One region of the Kribbella sp. NPDC050124 genome, then DNA from elsewhere that is predicted to be linked to it. Evidence: riboswitches for the same ligand, from Rfam matches in the RefSeq annotation. Region 1 holds a riboswitch; the other holds the start of a gene.

Region 1 (6,339 bases):
GGACGGCCTCGGCCAGAACACCCGCCGGCTGGAGAGCGAGATCGCCGAGCTGGAGGAGCGCAAGAACACCCTCGAGTCCAGCGCGGACAAGGCGCAGACCGCCCGCGAGCAGGCCGAGGCGCAGGTCCGGGTGCTCGGCATCCTGGCCGGCACCCTGCCGGCCCAGGGCCCGGGGGTACGGATCACGCTGAACGACCCCGAGGGCAAGATGACCTCCAGCAACCTGCTGGACGCGATCGAGGAGCTGCGCGACGCCGGGGCGGAGGCGATCCAGATCAACGGCTCGGTCCGGGTGGTGGCCAGCACCGACTTCGTCGACGACTCGCCCGGCATCCGGATCGACGGCCAGAAGGTCACCTCGCCGTACGTGATCGAGGCGATCGGCGAGTCGCACAACCTGGCCGAGGCGGCCAACTTCCCCGGTGGCCTGGTCAGTGAGGTGACCGGTCCGCAGGTGGGCGGAACGGCCGAGGTGAACGAGCTGCCGCAGGTGTCGATCACCGCCTTGCACGCGCCCGAGGAGCATCGTTACGCTCGCCCGGCGCCTAGCCCGACCAAGTAGCTGACGGACAGATCTGTACTTGAGCGAAAGAGGAACAAAGGTGTACCCCGAAGACCTGAAGTACACGGCCGAGCACGAGTGGGTGAAGGCCGACGGCGACGGACCGGTGCGGGTCGGCATCACCGACTTCGCGCAGGACGCTCTCGGCGACATCGTGTACGTGCAGCTGCCCGACGTCGGCAGCAAGGTGCGAGCCGGCGACGCCTGCGGCGAGCTGGAGTCGACCAAGAGTGTGAGCGACCTGTTCGCCCCGGTGAACGGCACCGTGACCGCGGTGAACGAGTCCCTGGCCGACCAGCCCGACCTGGTCAACACCGACCCGTACGGCGAGGGCTGGCTGCTCGACATCGAGGTCGAGGACGCCGAGGAGGTCGAGGCGCTGATGGACGCCGAGACCTACCAGGGCCAGCTCGACCAGAACTGAGTTCCACGGCCGCCGAGTGCCTGGGCACCGCCCGTCACCGGCTTGGCGGCTCCTGATAGGTTGGCCGGACCTCAACCGCTGGTAGAGGGTTGAGGTCCGGGTTGTGGCGTCCACACTTGTTCATACGGGGTCTATCGAAAACGTCGCCGGACCGCCGGCGATCGGGAGGATCACAGCATGCCGTTCTGCAACCAGTGCGGGCACGAGAACTCCGAGGGCAGCCGGTTCTGCTCGCAGTGCGGAGCGATGCTCCCTGGCGCGGACCGCCCGGCGGCAACCCCGGCAGCACCCGGCGTCACTCCCGGTGTCACCGACACCGCGATGCTCACCCCGATCGGCGTCGAGCCCGAGCCCGCCGGCACCGGTGAGCCGCTGTCGCCCGACGACGAGGCCGCGGTCGGCGCGCTGCCGGCCGGGTCCGCGCTGCTGATCGTCCAGCGCGGTCCGAACGCGGGCAGCCGGTTCCTGCTCGACGTCGACGTGGTCACCGCCGGCCGGCACCCGGACAGCGACATCTTCCTCGACGACGTGACCGTGTCGCGCCGGCACGCGGAGTTCCGCCGGGACGCGTACGGCGTGAAGGTCCGCGACGTCGGCAGCCTGAACGGCACCTACGTGAACCGCGACCGGATCGACGAGGTCCAGCTCAACAACGGCGACGAGGTCCAGATCGGCAAGTACCGGCTGGTCTACTACGCCAGTGGCCAAGCCTGAGCCGTCCGCCGAAGGCCCTGCTGAGGGCAGGGGGATCGGTGCGGTGCTGCAGCTGCTGCAGGCCGAGTTCGACGGTGTCACCATCTCCAAGATCCGCTTCCTGGAGGCCGAGGGGCTGGTGACACCTGCCCGGACCGCGTCGGGCTACCGCAAGTTCAGCGCCGCCGACGTCGACCGGCTGCGGTACGTACTGACCGCGCAGCGCGACCAGTACCTGCCGCTGCGCATCATCAAGGAGCACCTCGCCGCGATGGACCGCGGCCTCCGCCCGGCGGCCGTGGGCCCGCCGGTGGCCCCGAGCTCGCTGCCGGAGACCCCCGGGCTGCCGGCCGCCGAGGACTTCGGTGCCTACGGCACCGAGCTCAAGCTGACCCGGGACGAGCTGCGAGCGGCGGCCGGTGTCGAGGCCGAGCTGCTCGACCAGCTGGAGAACCACGGGCTGGTGGTGGCCCGCGGCAACCACTACGACGGCGACGCGATTCTGGTCGCCAAGCTGGCCGGCGAGTTCGCCGGCTACGGGATCGAGCCGCGGCACCTGCGCCTGTTCCGTACGGCGGCCGACCGCGAGGCCGGCCTGATCGAGCAGGTCACCGGGCCGCGCCGTACCGGCCAGACCGAGGAGCTTGCGGCGCTCGCCGTCCGGTTGCACGCGGCGCTGGTCCGCTCCCGCCTGCCTCGCTGAGCCTGACTTGTCCCCAGAGTTGTCCCCAGAGTTGTCCACTGTGTTATCCACCGGCGCACCCGTGGGACTGCCCGGGGCTGGCCCGCGGAGTAGGCTGAAGGTGTGCGCGAAGTCGACGTAATCGGAGTCCGGGTCGAGATGCCCTCGAGTCAGCCGATCGTGCTGCTCCGGGAGGTCGGGGGCGAGCGGTACCTGCCGATCTGGATCGGCGCGGCCGAGGCCAGCGCGATCGCTTTCGCCCAGCAGGGCATGGAACCACCCCGGCCACTGACGCACGACCTGTTCGCCGAGACCATCCGGGTGCTCGGGCACACCCTCAGCCAGGTCCGGATCGTGAACCTGACCGACGGCGTGTTCGAGGCGATCCTGGTGTTCGACGACAAGACCGAGATCTCCGCGCGGCCGTCGGACTCGATCGCGCTGGCGCTGCGCACCGGCACGCCGGTGTTCTGCGCCGAGGAGATCCTGGCCGAGGCCGGCATCCCGGTGCCGGAGAGTGAGACGGCCGGCGCCGACGAGGTGGAGGAGGAAGAAGAGGTCGAACGGTTCCGCGAGTTCCTCGACCAGGTGACCCCGGAAGACTTCGACAAGAGCTGACCTACTGACGAGTCAGCAGAGGCAGATTTGAACGGTCTGGTACAAGGCACGCAAGGTAACGATTGAGGTCAGGGTTGCGACACGCTCTCGGACCAGGGCGGTGATCGTTGACCCTCCCTGATCGGCGGCTTACCTTGAAGGAGTTGTGGGGTGTTGTCACTCCACGGATGTGACCCGTTCCAGTCGGTACCCAGGGAGGCTCAGGCGTGACACGCACCGGCGACACGGATCTGACGGCGCAGTCGACGTCCGAAGCGCACGCCGAGGCGGCCGCTGCCGCCGGCGTCCAGGGTCTGCTCTTCGACGACGACCTGCGGCCGATGCCGGAGGACGTCGGGTTCCGCGGGCCGACGGCCTGCGCCGCGGCCGGGATCACCTACCGTCAGCTCGACTACTGGGCCCGCACCGGCCTGGTCTCCCCGTCGGTTCGCCCGGCGACCGGCTCGGGCACGCAACGGCTGTACGGGTTCCGCGACGTCTTGTTGCTGAAAGTGATCAAGCGCCTCCTGGACGCCGGGATCTCGCTGCAGCAGATCCGGACCGCGATCGCGCACCTGAGCAAGCGCGGCATCGACGACCTGACCCAGATCACCCTGATGAGCGACGGCGCCTCGGTCTACATGTGCACCTCGCCGGACGAGGTGATCGATCTGCTGGCCGGCGGCCAGGGTGTGTTCGGGATCGCGCTCGGCGGCGTCTGGCGTGAGGTCGAGGGCTCGCTGTCCGAGCTCCCGACCGAGCGCGCCGACGGTCACGACGACGGCGACCAGCACGCGAACGACGAGCTCGCCGCCCGCCGCCGCGCCCGGATGACCGGCTGACCGACCCTGACCACAGAGCGCCCACTCACCGCGCGGTGTGTGGGCGACTTTGTTGTCACCCCCGGCCGCGGTCGCGTCTGCGCGCGGAGGCTGGTGACCGAAGTGTTCGGCGATTCCTGGTAGCCTCGGGACAGCCGTACACAGCACTCGGGAGAGACCCGTTGATCCGGGCGCCGAAGGGGCAATTCCTCCCCGGAACCTCTCAGGCCCATGGACCGAGTGCCACAGGCGACTCTGGAGCGCGCACCGGGCGTGACAGAGGGGGAGGCCACCGGCAGCACTGTCAGCAACGGAGCCTCTAGTGAACGACACGCCACAGGTCTCGGCCGCCTTCGCCGACCGTCACATCGGACCGCGCCCGGACGAGGTCGCGCGAATGGTCCAGCTTCTCGGGTACGACGACGTCGACGCGCTCGTGGACGCCGCCGTCCCGGCGTCGATCCGGTCCGCCGAGGCGCTCCGGCTCCCCGACCCGGCCTCCGAGGTCGACGCGCTGCACGAGCTGCGCGGGCTCGCGGCGCGCAACAACGTCGCCACCTCGATGATCGGCCAGGGGTACTACGGCACCTTCACCCCATCCGTCATCGTCCGCCGTCTGGTCGAGAACCCGGCCTGGTACACGGCCTACACGCCGTACCAGCCGGAGATCTCCCAGGGCCGGCTCGAGGCGCTGCTGAACTTCCAGACCGTGGTCTCCGACCTGACCGGGCTGCCGACCGCGAACGCGTCGCTGCTCGACGAGGGCACCGCGGCCGCCGAGGCGATGACGCTGGCGCACCGGTCCAACAAGAAGAGCAAGTCCGACCGGTTCCTGGTCGACGCGGACTGCTTCGCTCAGACCATCGCAGTAGTGCAGACCCGGGCCGAGGCGCTCGGCATCGAGGTCGTGGTCGCCGACACCACCGACGGCCTGCCCGAGGGTGACTTCTTCGGCTTCCTGGTGCAGTACCCGGGCGCCGGCGGACTCGTCCGCGACCTCAAGCCGCTGGTCGAAGCCGCGCACGAGCGCGACACCCTGGTCGCGGTCGCGTCCGACCTGCTCGCGCTGACGCTGCTCGAGGCGCCGGGTGAGGCCGGTGCCGACATCGTGATCGGGTCGTCGCAGCGCTTCGGCGTACCGCTGTTCTACGGTGGTCCGCACGCCGGCTTCATGTCCGTCCGCTCCGGTCTCGAGCGGTCGTTGCCGGGTCGCCTTGTCGGGGTGTCGGTCGACGCCGACGGCGCACCGGCGTACCGGCTGGCGCTGCAGACCCGCGAGCAGCACATCCGCCGCGAGAAGGCGACCTCGAACATCTGTACGGCGCAGGTCCTGCTGGCCGTGGTCGCGTCGATGTACGCCGTCTACCACGGGCCGGACGGCCTGAAGTCGATCGCCGCGCGCGTCCACGACTACGCCGGCAAGCTGGCCGCCTCCCTGCGCGCCGGTGGCGTGGAGGTTGTGCACGACAACTTCTTCGACACCGTGCTGGCCCGGGTCCCGGGTCGCGCCGCGGACGTGGTCGACGCCGCCCGGCAGAACGGGATCTGGCTGCGGCTCGTCGACGCCGACCACGTCGGCATCTCCTGCGACGAGAAGACCGACGCCCACGCGCTCCGGTCGGTCTGTGACGCCTTCGACCTGCGGTACGACGGCGCGCTCTCGGCGACCGCGTTGCCCGAGGCGGTGCGCCGTACGTCGGACTACCTGACGCACCCGGTCTTCAACACACACCGGTCCGAGACCGCGATGCTGCGGTACCTGCGCAAGCTGTCGGACTACGACTACGCGCTGGACCGCGGGATGATCCCGCTCGGCTCGTGCACGATGAAGCTCAACGCGACCACCGAGATGGAGCCGGTCACCTGGCCGGAGTTCGCCGACCTGCACCCGTTCGCGCCGGTCGAGGACGCGGCCGGGTACGTGAAGCTGATCGGCCAGCTGGAGCGCTGGCTGGCCGAGGTGACCGGCTACGCGAAGGTGTCGATCCAGCCGAACGCCGGCTCCCAGGGTGAGCTGGCCGGCCTGCTCGCGATCCGCGGCTACCACCGGGCGAACGGCGACCAGGACCGCAACGTCTGCCTGATCCCGGCCAGCGCGCACGGGACCAATGCCGCCTCCGCGGTGATGGCCGGTATGAAGGTGGTCGTTGTCAAGGGCAACGACGATGGCACGATCGACCTGGACGACCTGCGGTCGAAGGCTTCCGAGCACGCTTCGAAGCTTGCCGCGATCATGATCACCTACCCCTCGACGCACGGTGTGTACGAGGAGAGCGTGCGCGAGGTCTGCCAGATCGTCCACGACCACGGTGGCCAGGTGTACGTCGACGGCGCGAACCTGAACGCGTTGCTCGGCCTGGCCAAGCCCGGTGAGTTCGGCGGCGACGTCAGCCACCTGAACCTGCACAAGACGTTCTGCATCCCGCACGGTGGCGGCGGCCCGGGGGTCGGCCCGGTGGCGGTCGCCGCGCACCTGGCGCCGTACCTGCCGAACCACCCGCTGCTCGACCAGGCTGGGCCGGAGTCCGGTGTCGGGCCGATCAGCGCGGCGCCGTTCGGG
Region 2 (6,339 bases), on a different contig from region 1:
CGGCTCGTCCCACACCCGGTTCGCCATTGCGGCCAGATGGATTCCCTCGCGAATGATCTCGGCTTCCGGGATCCCGCGTCGCCGCGCAGCGTCCTTGATCAGCGCCAGATCCTCAGGATCCGCGTAGACGTTCGTGCGCTTCATCGACATGTACCAACCCTAACACATGCACATGCCCGATCAGAGCCCGAGCTTGTCGAGGATTGCGGTGAGGACTCCGCCTAGCGTCGGCGGGTCCGGGTCCTCGGGGTCGTTCGGCGTGGTCGGTGGGTCCGTGGGGGTTGTGGGCGGCGGGTCGTTCGTGGTCGGCGGCTGGGTGGGCTGCGTCGTGGGGTTGCCGGTCGTCGTGGTGGTGGTGGGCTTCGGCGGCAGCTTGGTGGCCGGCGGTTGGGTCGACTCCTGGTGGTCAACCAGTTCCGGAGTCGGCTTCGGCGTCAGGCCTGGAGTGGCAGGTTGCTGACCGTCGGTCGGGACGCCGACCGGCGCCGTTGTCGTTGTCGAGGGCAACGGCGGGGTCTCGCCGGGAGTCGGCGGCTGCGTCGGGACCGGTGTCTCGGAGCCGCGCGGGACGGTCGGGCCGCTGGTCGGGATCCGGGTCGGCTCGAGGCCGGCGACCGGGTTGGCCGGTTCCGGGCCGCCGCCTGGGAGGGGCAGGAAGGCGGCGCCGATCCGGGGACCGCCGAGCAGGGCGATCAGCACCAGGACGGCATACAGGAGCAGTAGCCCGCCTGCCGCGAACCGGGCCTGGCGCAGCCGCTGACGGTTCTGCCAGGGCGGACGGGCGATCGCGGCAGAAGTCGGTCTCACAAGTCCCGCAGGTTATCGGCTGATCCAGCGCTTGAAACAGCCCTTGGAAGAAATTCCACGCTAGATCGCAATGATTGGGCATTTCCGTTCCGTTACGCATTCGTAGAATTGCAGTGAGTTAGCTGATGACGCGCCAATCGACCGGACAGCCCGGCATCTCGTGTGGAAGCCTGCTCTCATGTCTGCACTGGTGCTGCTGCACGGCCTCGGAGCCAACGGCCGGGTCTGGGACGCCTGGCCGCAACCGCGGTTCGCCCCCGACCTGCCCGGACACGGCTCGGCCGCCGCGCTGCCGTCGTACACCTTCGGCTCGATGGCCGCCGCGGTCGCCGAGACCCTCCCGGTACGGCGTGGCGTCGTCATCGTCGGCCACTCACTCGGCGGCGTGATCGCCCTCGAACTGGCGAGCGGCCGGTACGGCATCGACGTCGATCGGGTCGTCGCGGTCGGCGTGAAGGTCGCCTGGTCCGACGACGATCTGGGCCGGGCGGCCGCGCTGGCGCAGAAGCCGATCGCGTGGTTCGACACCCGGGAGGACGCGGCCGCGCGGTTCCTCAAGGTCTCCGGGCTGCAGGGACTGGCCGACCCGAGCGACCCGGTGGTCGAGCACGGCCTGGCCGAGGTCGATGGACGCTGGCGACTGGCCATGGACCCCGGCACGTTCGGCGTCGGCGCCCCGGACATGCCGAAACTCATCGCGGACTGCAAGGCCGACCTCGTGCTGGCCCGCGGCGAGCACGACCCGATGAACACCGACGACCAGCTCCGCGCCCTGCACGACCAGGTCGTCGTCTACCCGGGACTCGGGCACAACGCCCACGTCGAGGACGCGGATCTGCTCAGCACTCGATGACGTTGACGGCCAGGCCGCCGCGGGACGTCTCCTTGTACTTGATCTTCATGTCGGCGCCGGTCTCGCGCATCGTCTTGATCACCTTGTCCAGGGTGACGACGTGCACCCCGTCGCCGTGCATGGCCATCCGGGCCGCGTTGATCGCCTTCACCGAGGCCATCGCGTTGCGCTCGATACACGGGATCTGCACCAGCCCGCCGACCGGGTCGCAGGTCAGGCCGAGGTTGTGCTCCATGGCGATCTCAGCCGCGTTCTCGACCTGGAGCGGCGTGCCGCCGAGCACCTCGCACAAGCCGGCCGCGGCCATCGAGCAGGCCGAGCCGACCTCGCCCTGGCAACCGACCTCGGCGCCGGAGATCGAGGCGTTCTCCTTGTACAGCACCCCGATCGCGCCGGCAGTCAGCAGGAACCGGACGGCGCCGTCGTCGGTCGCCCCCGGCACGAACCGCCGGTAATAGTGCAGAACGGCGGGGATGATGCCGGCAGCACCGTTCGTCGGCGCGGTGACGATCCGGCCGCCGGACGCGTTCTGCTCGTTCACCGCGAGTGCGAACAGGTTGACCCAGTCCATCACCTTGAGCGGATCCACGGACCACGGATCCCGGGACAGCTTCTGGTGCAGCGCGTGCGCCCGCCGCGGCACCTTCAGGCCACCGGGCAGGATCCCCTCGGTCTCGCAGCCCTCGCGGACACAGTCCTGCATCACCTGCCAGATCCGCAGCAGGCCGTCGTGGATCTCGCCCTCGGTCCGCCAGGCCAACTCGTTCGCGAGCATCACCTCGCTGATCGACAGCTGCGACTCACGGCAGCGGTCGAGCAGTTCGGCGCCGGTGGTGAAGTGGTACTTCAGCGACGTGGTGTCCGCCACGATCCGGTCCCCGGCGGCCGCGTTCTCGTCGACCACGAAGCCGCCGCCGACCGAGTAGTACGTCCGTTCCCGCAGTACGTCGCCGTCCGCCGTACGGGCCGTGAACATCATCCCGTTGGGGTGGTACGGCAGCGCCTTGCGCCGGTGCATGGTCAGGTCGGTGTTCTCGTCGAAACCGATCTCGTGCACGCCGGCGAGCAGCAGCCTGCCGCGCTCGCGGATCGTCTCGACCCGGGCGTCGACGGAGTGCGTGATCACAGTCTCGGGGTCCGCGCCCTCGAGTCCGAGCAGCACGGCCTTGTTGCTGCCGTGGCCGTGGCCGGTCGCGCCGAGTGAGCCGAAGAGCTGGGCCTCGACTCTCGCCGTCCGGGCCAGCAGCCCGTCGTCGGCGAGGCCGAGTGCGAAGGTACGGGCGGCGCGCATCGGACCCACCGTGTGGGAGCTCGACGGGCCGATCCCGATACTGAACAGATCGAAGACGCTGATCGCCATCGTGTGGAGGTTCCTTCCGGTCGCCGTTGACCGTTGGTGTCCTCCCCGCTCTGTTGGGCCGATGCCTTCCAGAGGTGCCTCGCCCGTGCGGTGAAGGTGCCTGAGAGATTCTTGGGGAGAGTTGCTCCTACGGCGCCCAAGTCGTGCTTGGGACTCTCCCGCACGGGTTCATGCGGCTGTTGAGTTGACTGACGTCCGTGACGGTACGGCGGCCTCACCGCCGACGTCAATCCGGCCCGTGCGGACCGCCCAGATCTCGAAGAACCAGGTGAACAGTGGGGGAACGCTCGCTGCCAGCGCGGCCAGGGTGACCGGCCAGGACCAGCGCAGCGGGCCACGCACGACCAGCACGGTGAGCACGTAGACGATGAAGATGCCGCCGTGGATCGGGCCGAAGATCTTCACCCCGAGCTCGTTGTCGGACAGCACGTACTTGAACAACATCCCGATCAGCAGTCCGGTCCAGGAGACCGCTTCCGCGATCGCGACCCACCGGAACCACACCGCGTGCTTTGTACTCATCAGCGACCGACCCTAACAAGTCCCCCAAGGCGCGCCCGGGGTCGGCCGAGGGGTCGTCCCCGATGTGGTCGAGCAAGCGGTTGCCGAGGATCGAGGGAGTTTCCGCAGGCAGGAGATCTCCCGTATGAGATTGAGACAACGCGCCCTTGCGTCCGCAGTGGCGTTGGGTGTCGCGACCGCCGGACTCGTGACGCTTCCGGTGTCGGCAACCGAGGCGAAGACCCAGTTGCAGTGGACCGACTGCAAGCCGGAAGGCAACGACAAACCGGAGGTGGTGAAGGGCTCGCAGTGCGCAACCCTCCAGGTCCCGGTCGACTGGCGGGACCCGGACGGACCCACGTTCGGTCTCGCGGTCGCCCGCCGTACGGCGAAGAACCCGAGCGACCGCGTCGGCGTGCTGATGTGGGGCCCAGGAGGTCCCGGTGACTCCGGTGTCGACCGGGTCAAGACCGGGATGAGCCGGTTCAGTCAGCGGGTGCAGGACCGGTTCGACGTCGTCAGCTTCGATCCGCGCGGCATCTCCCGGAGCAACCCGGTGAAGTGCTCGGCCGCCCTGCTGGCCAAGCAGCCGTCGCCGATCATCAAGAACCAGGCCGAGTTCGCCGCGACGATCCGCTACAACCGCGATCTGGCCGCTGACTGCCGGTCCAACACCGGGCCGGTCTTCGACCACCTCGACACCTGGCAGACGCTTCGGGACGTGGACGCGCTTCGCGCCGCGCTGGGTGAGTCGGCGATCTCCTTCCACGGCAGCTCGTACGGGACGCTGCTCGGGGCGCAGTACGCCGAGACGTACCCGAAGCGGGTCCGGGCGATGGTCGTGGAGAGCGTGGTCGACCACAGTGCCGACTCCGCGAAGTCGTTCCTCGACTCGCAGGCATGGGCGGCTCAGGACTCGTTCGACGAGTTCGTGAAGTGGTGCCAGGGTGCAACGACCTGCGCGCTGCACGGTCGGGACGTCCACGCGTTGTGGGTGGATCTGCTGGCTCGGGCCGATCGCGGCGAGGTGCCCGATCCGCAAAGGCCGACGCTGCCGATCACGCCGTACTGGCTGAGCTTCAACGTGTTCCGCGCGCTCTACGGACCGCGGTGGACCGACCTGGCGACCATGCTGAAGACGCTCGACGCCAGCGCGCCGCCGACCGGGCAGCCGCCGGTCCCGACCGGCCTGGCCTCGAACACGCTCGCGGTGTTCTGCCAGGACTGGAACCTGCCGGTCCGCAACTACCAGGAGTACGCCGGTCTGCTCGCACGACTGGCCCGGGACAACCCGGACATGCGGTACCCCGGCCAGCTGATGGCCGTCTCGAGGTGCCTCGGCCTGCCGGCGGCGGACAACCCGCAGCACCGGCTGAAGGTCCGCGACCTGGCCGACCCGATCCTGCTGATCAACGCGCGCCACGACCCGGCCACGGGCTACAACTGGGCGCGCAGCGTGGAACGCCAGCTCGGCCGGTACGGCGTTCTGCTCACCTACGAGGGCTGGGGGCACGGCAGCTACAACAGCAGCCCGTGCATGCAGGACACCGTCGACGCCTACCTGCTCACGCTCGACGCCCCGAAGCGCGGGACCAGCTGCCCCGCCGTACCGCCGGCGTAGGTACTGCCCCGGGCAGGCATCTCCCAACCAGACGCCTGCCCGGGAGTCGTCAGACCGGTACTCCGGTCACCTCGAGCACGCGGTCGAGGTGGTCGCCGCGGACCATCCGGCCCGACAGCAAGCGGAGCTCGGCGCAGGCGGTCTCGAGTGCCTGCGGCTGGGATCGGCAGTTGTCGACGTACCAGAACGGGTCGTCGGGCTGCGGATCGTCGGCGTCGTCGATGTCGGCGTACCAATGCCGGTCGCCGCAGTGCACCACGCGCACGCGCAGGTTCATGTCACTACCCCCGTGTCCCCAGGAAATCCGGAGTCCCCCCGGGCTCCAGTTGGCCGGCTCGGCCCCGGCGCGTGGTCGCGGCCCCCCACTGCCACGCGCCGGGCCGAGTTCGACCCTCCCCCGCTCGCTACATCGTTGCCGACGGCCTCGGTGTTACTGCTTGTGACGAATAATTTTGGGTGATTCCGCGGCTACCGCGCGTTCAGGTCGTGTCTGACGGTCCAGCGCCGTCGCGAGCAGGTGCTCGGTGCGGTAGCTCGGCGTGCTGGAGTGAAGGCCTCGATGTGGTTTCATCGTGGCCTTTGCTCCAGTGCGGCGAGATGCCGTGCCGAGTGCCGCGCAGTAGGCGCTGGACCGTCAGACACGGCCTAGGTGCGACTGGGTCCAGTTTTCGAGCCCGTCGGCGGTGATCGGGAGGTCGGCGGTGAGGATCTCGAGGCGGTCGGAGTGCACCACCACGTTGTCCTCGATCCGGATCCCGATCCCGCGCAGCTCCGGCGGCACGGTCTCGTCGTGCGGGTGGAAGTACAGCCCCGGCTCGACCGCCAGCGCCATCCCGGCCTCGATCTCGCCGGCGAAGTAGGCCTCCGGCCGGGACGCGTCACAGTCGTGCACGTCCAGGCCGATGTAGTGCCCGGTGCCGCAGACGATGTACCGGCGGTGCTGCTGGCCGTCCGGGCCGAGCAACTCGTCCAGGGACACGTCCAGGAGGCCCCAATCCCGCAGCCCTTCGGCCAGCGTGCGCAGTGCAGCGTACTGGAAGGCCCGGTACGGCGCTCCGACCTTGACGGCCTCAAGTGACGCCAGTTGCGCCTTGTGCACGAGGTCGTACACCTGGCGCTGGGCGTCGGTGAACTCGCCCGTCGCCGGGAAGGTCCGGGTCACGTCGGCGGTGTAGAGCGTCCGGGTTTCGACACCGG

The links. A riboswitch is a leader RNA that binds a small molecule or an ion and turns the genes downstream of it on or off. The one in region 1 is predicted to bind glycine.
Region 2: another riboswitch for glycine. It lies ahead of ACIBL3_RS35780 (L-serine ammonia-lyase); the one in region 1 lies ahead of gcvP (aminomethyl-transferring glycine dehydrogenase).

The regions. Positions count from the first base shown of each region.
Region 1 covers NZ_JBITJU010000002.1:406,625-412,963, forward strand. Annotated here, with positions in the region: gene ACIBL3_RS08800 (DUF881 domain-containing protein) at 1-562, shown strand, start outside; gene gcvH (glycine cleavage system protein GcvH) at 603-986, shown strand; gene ACIBL3_RS08810 (FHA domain-containing protein) at 1,164-1,700, shown strand; gene ACIBL3_RS08815 (MerR family transcriptional regulator) at 1,687-2,382, shown strand; gene ACIBL3_RS08820 (bifunctional nuclease family protein) at 2,485-2,979, shown strand; gene ACIBL3_RS08825 (MerR family transcriptional regulator) at 3,186-3,800, shown strand; glycine riboswitch at 3,939-4,028, shown strand; gene gcvP (aminomethyl-transferring glycine dehydrogenase) at 4,177-6,339, shown strand, end outside.
Region 2 covers NZ_JBITJU010000022.1:28,730-35,068, reverse strand. Annotated here, with positions in the region: gene ACIBL3_RS35795 (CopG family transcriptional regulator) at 1-150, opposite strand, end outside; gene ACIBL3_RS35790 (hypothetical protein) at 181-807, opposite strand; gene ACIBL3_RS35785 (alpha/beta fold hydrolase) at 986-1,660, shown strand; gene ACIBL3_RS35780 (L-serine ammonia-lyase) at 1,647-3,020, opposite strand; glycine riboswitch at 3,099-3,191, opposite strand; gene ACIBL3_RS35775 (DUF3817 domain-containing protein) at 3,189-3,542, opposite strand; gene ACIBL3_RS35770 (alpha/beta hydrolase) at 3,667-5,142, shown strand; gene ACIBL3_RS35765 (hypothetical protein) at 5,192-5,419, opposite strand; gene ACIBL3_RS35760 (aminopeptidase P family protein) at 5,777-6,339, opposite strand, start outside.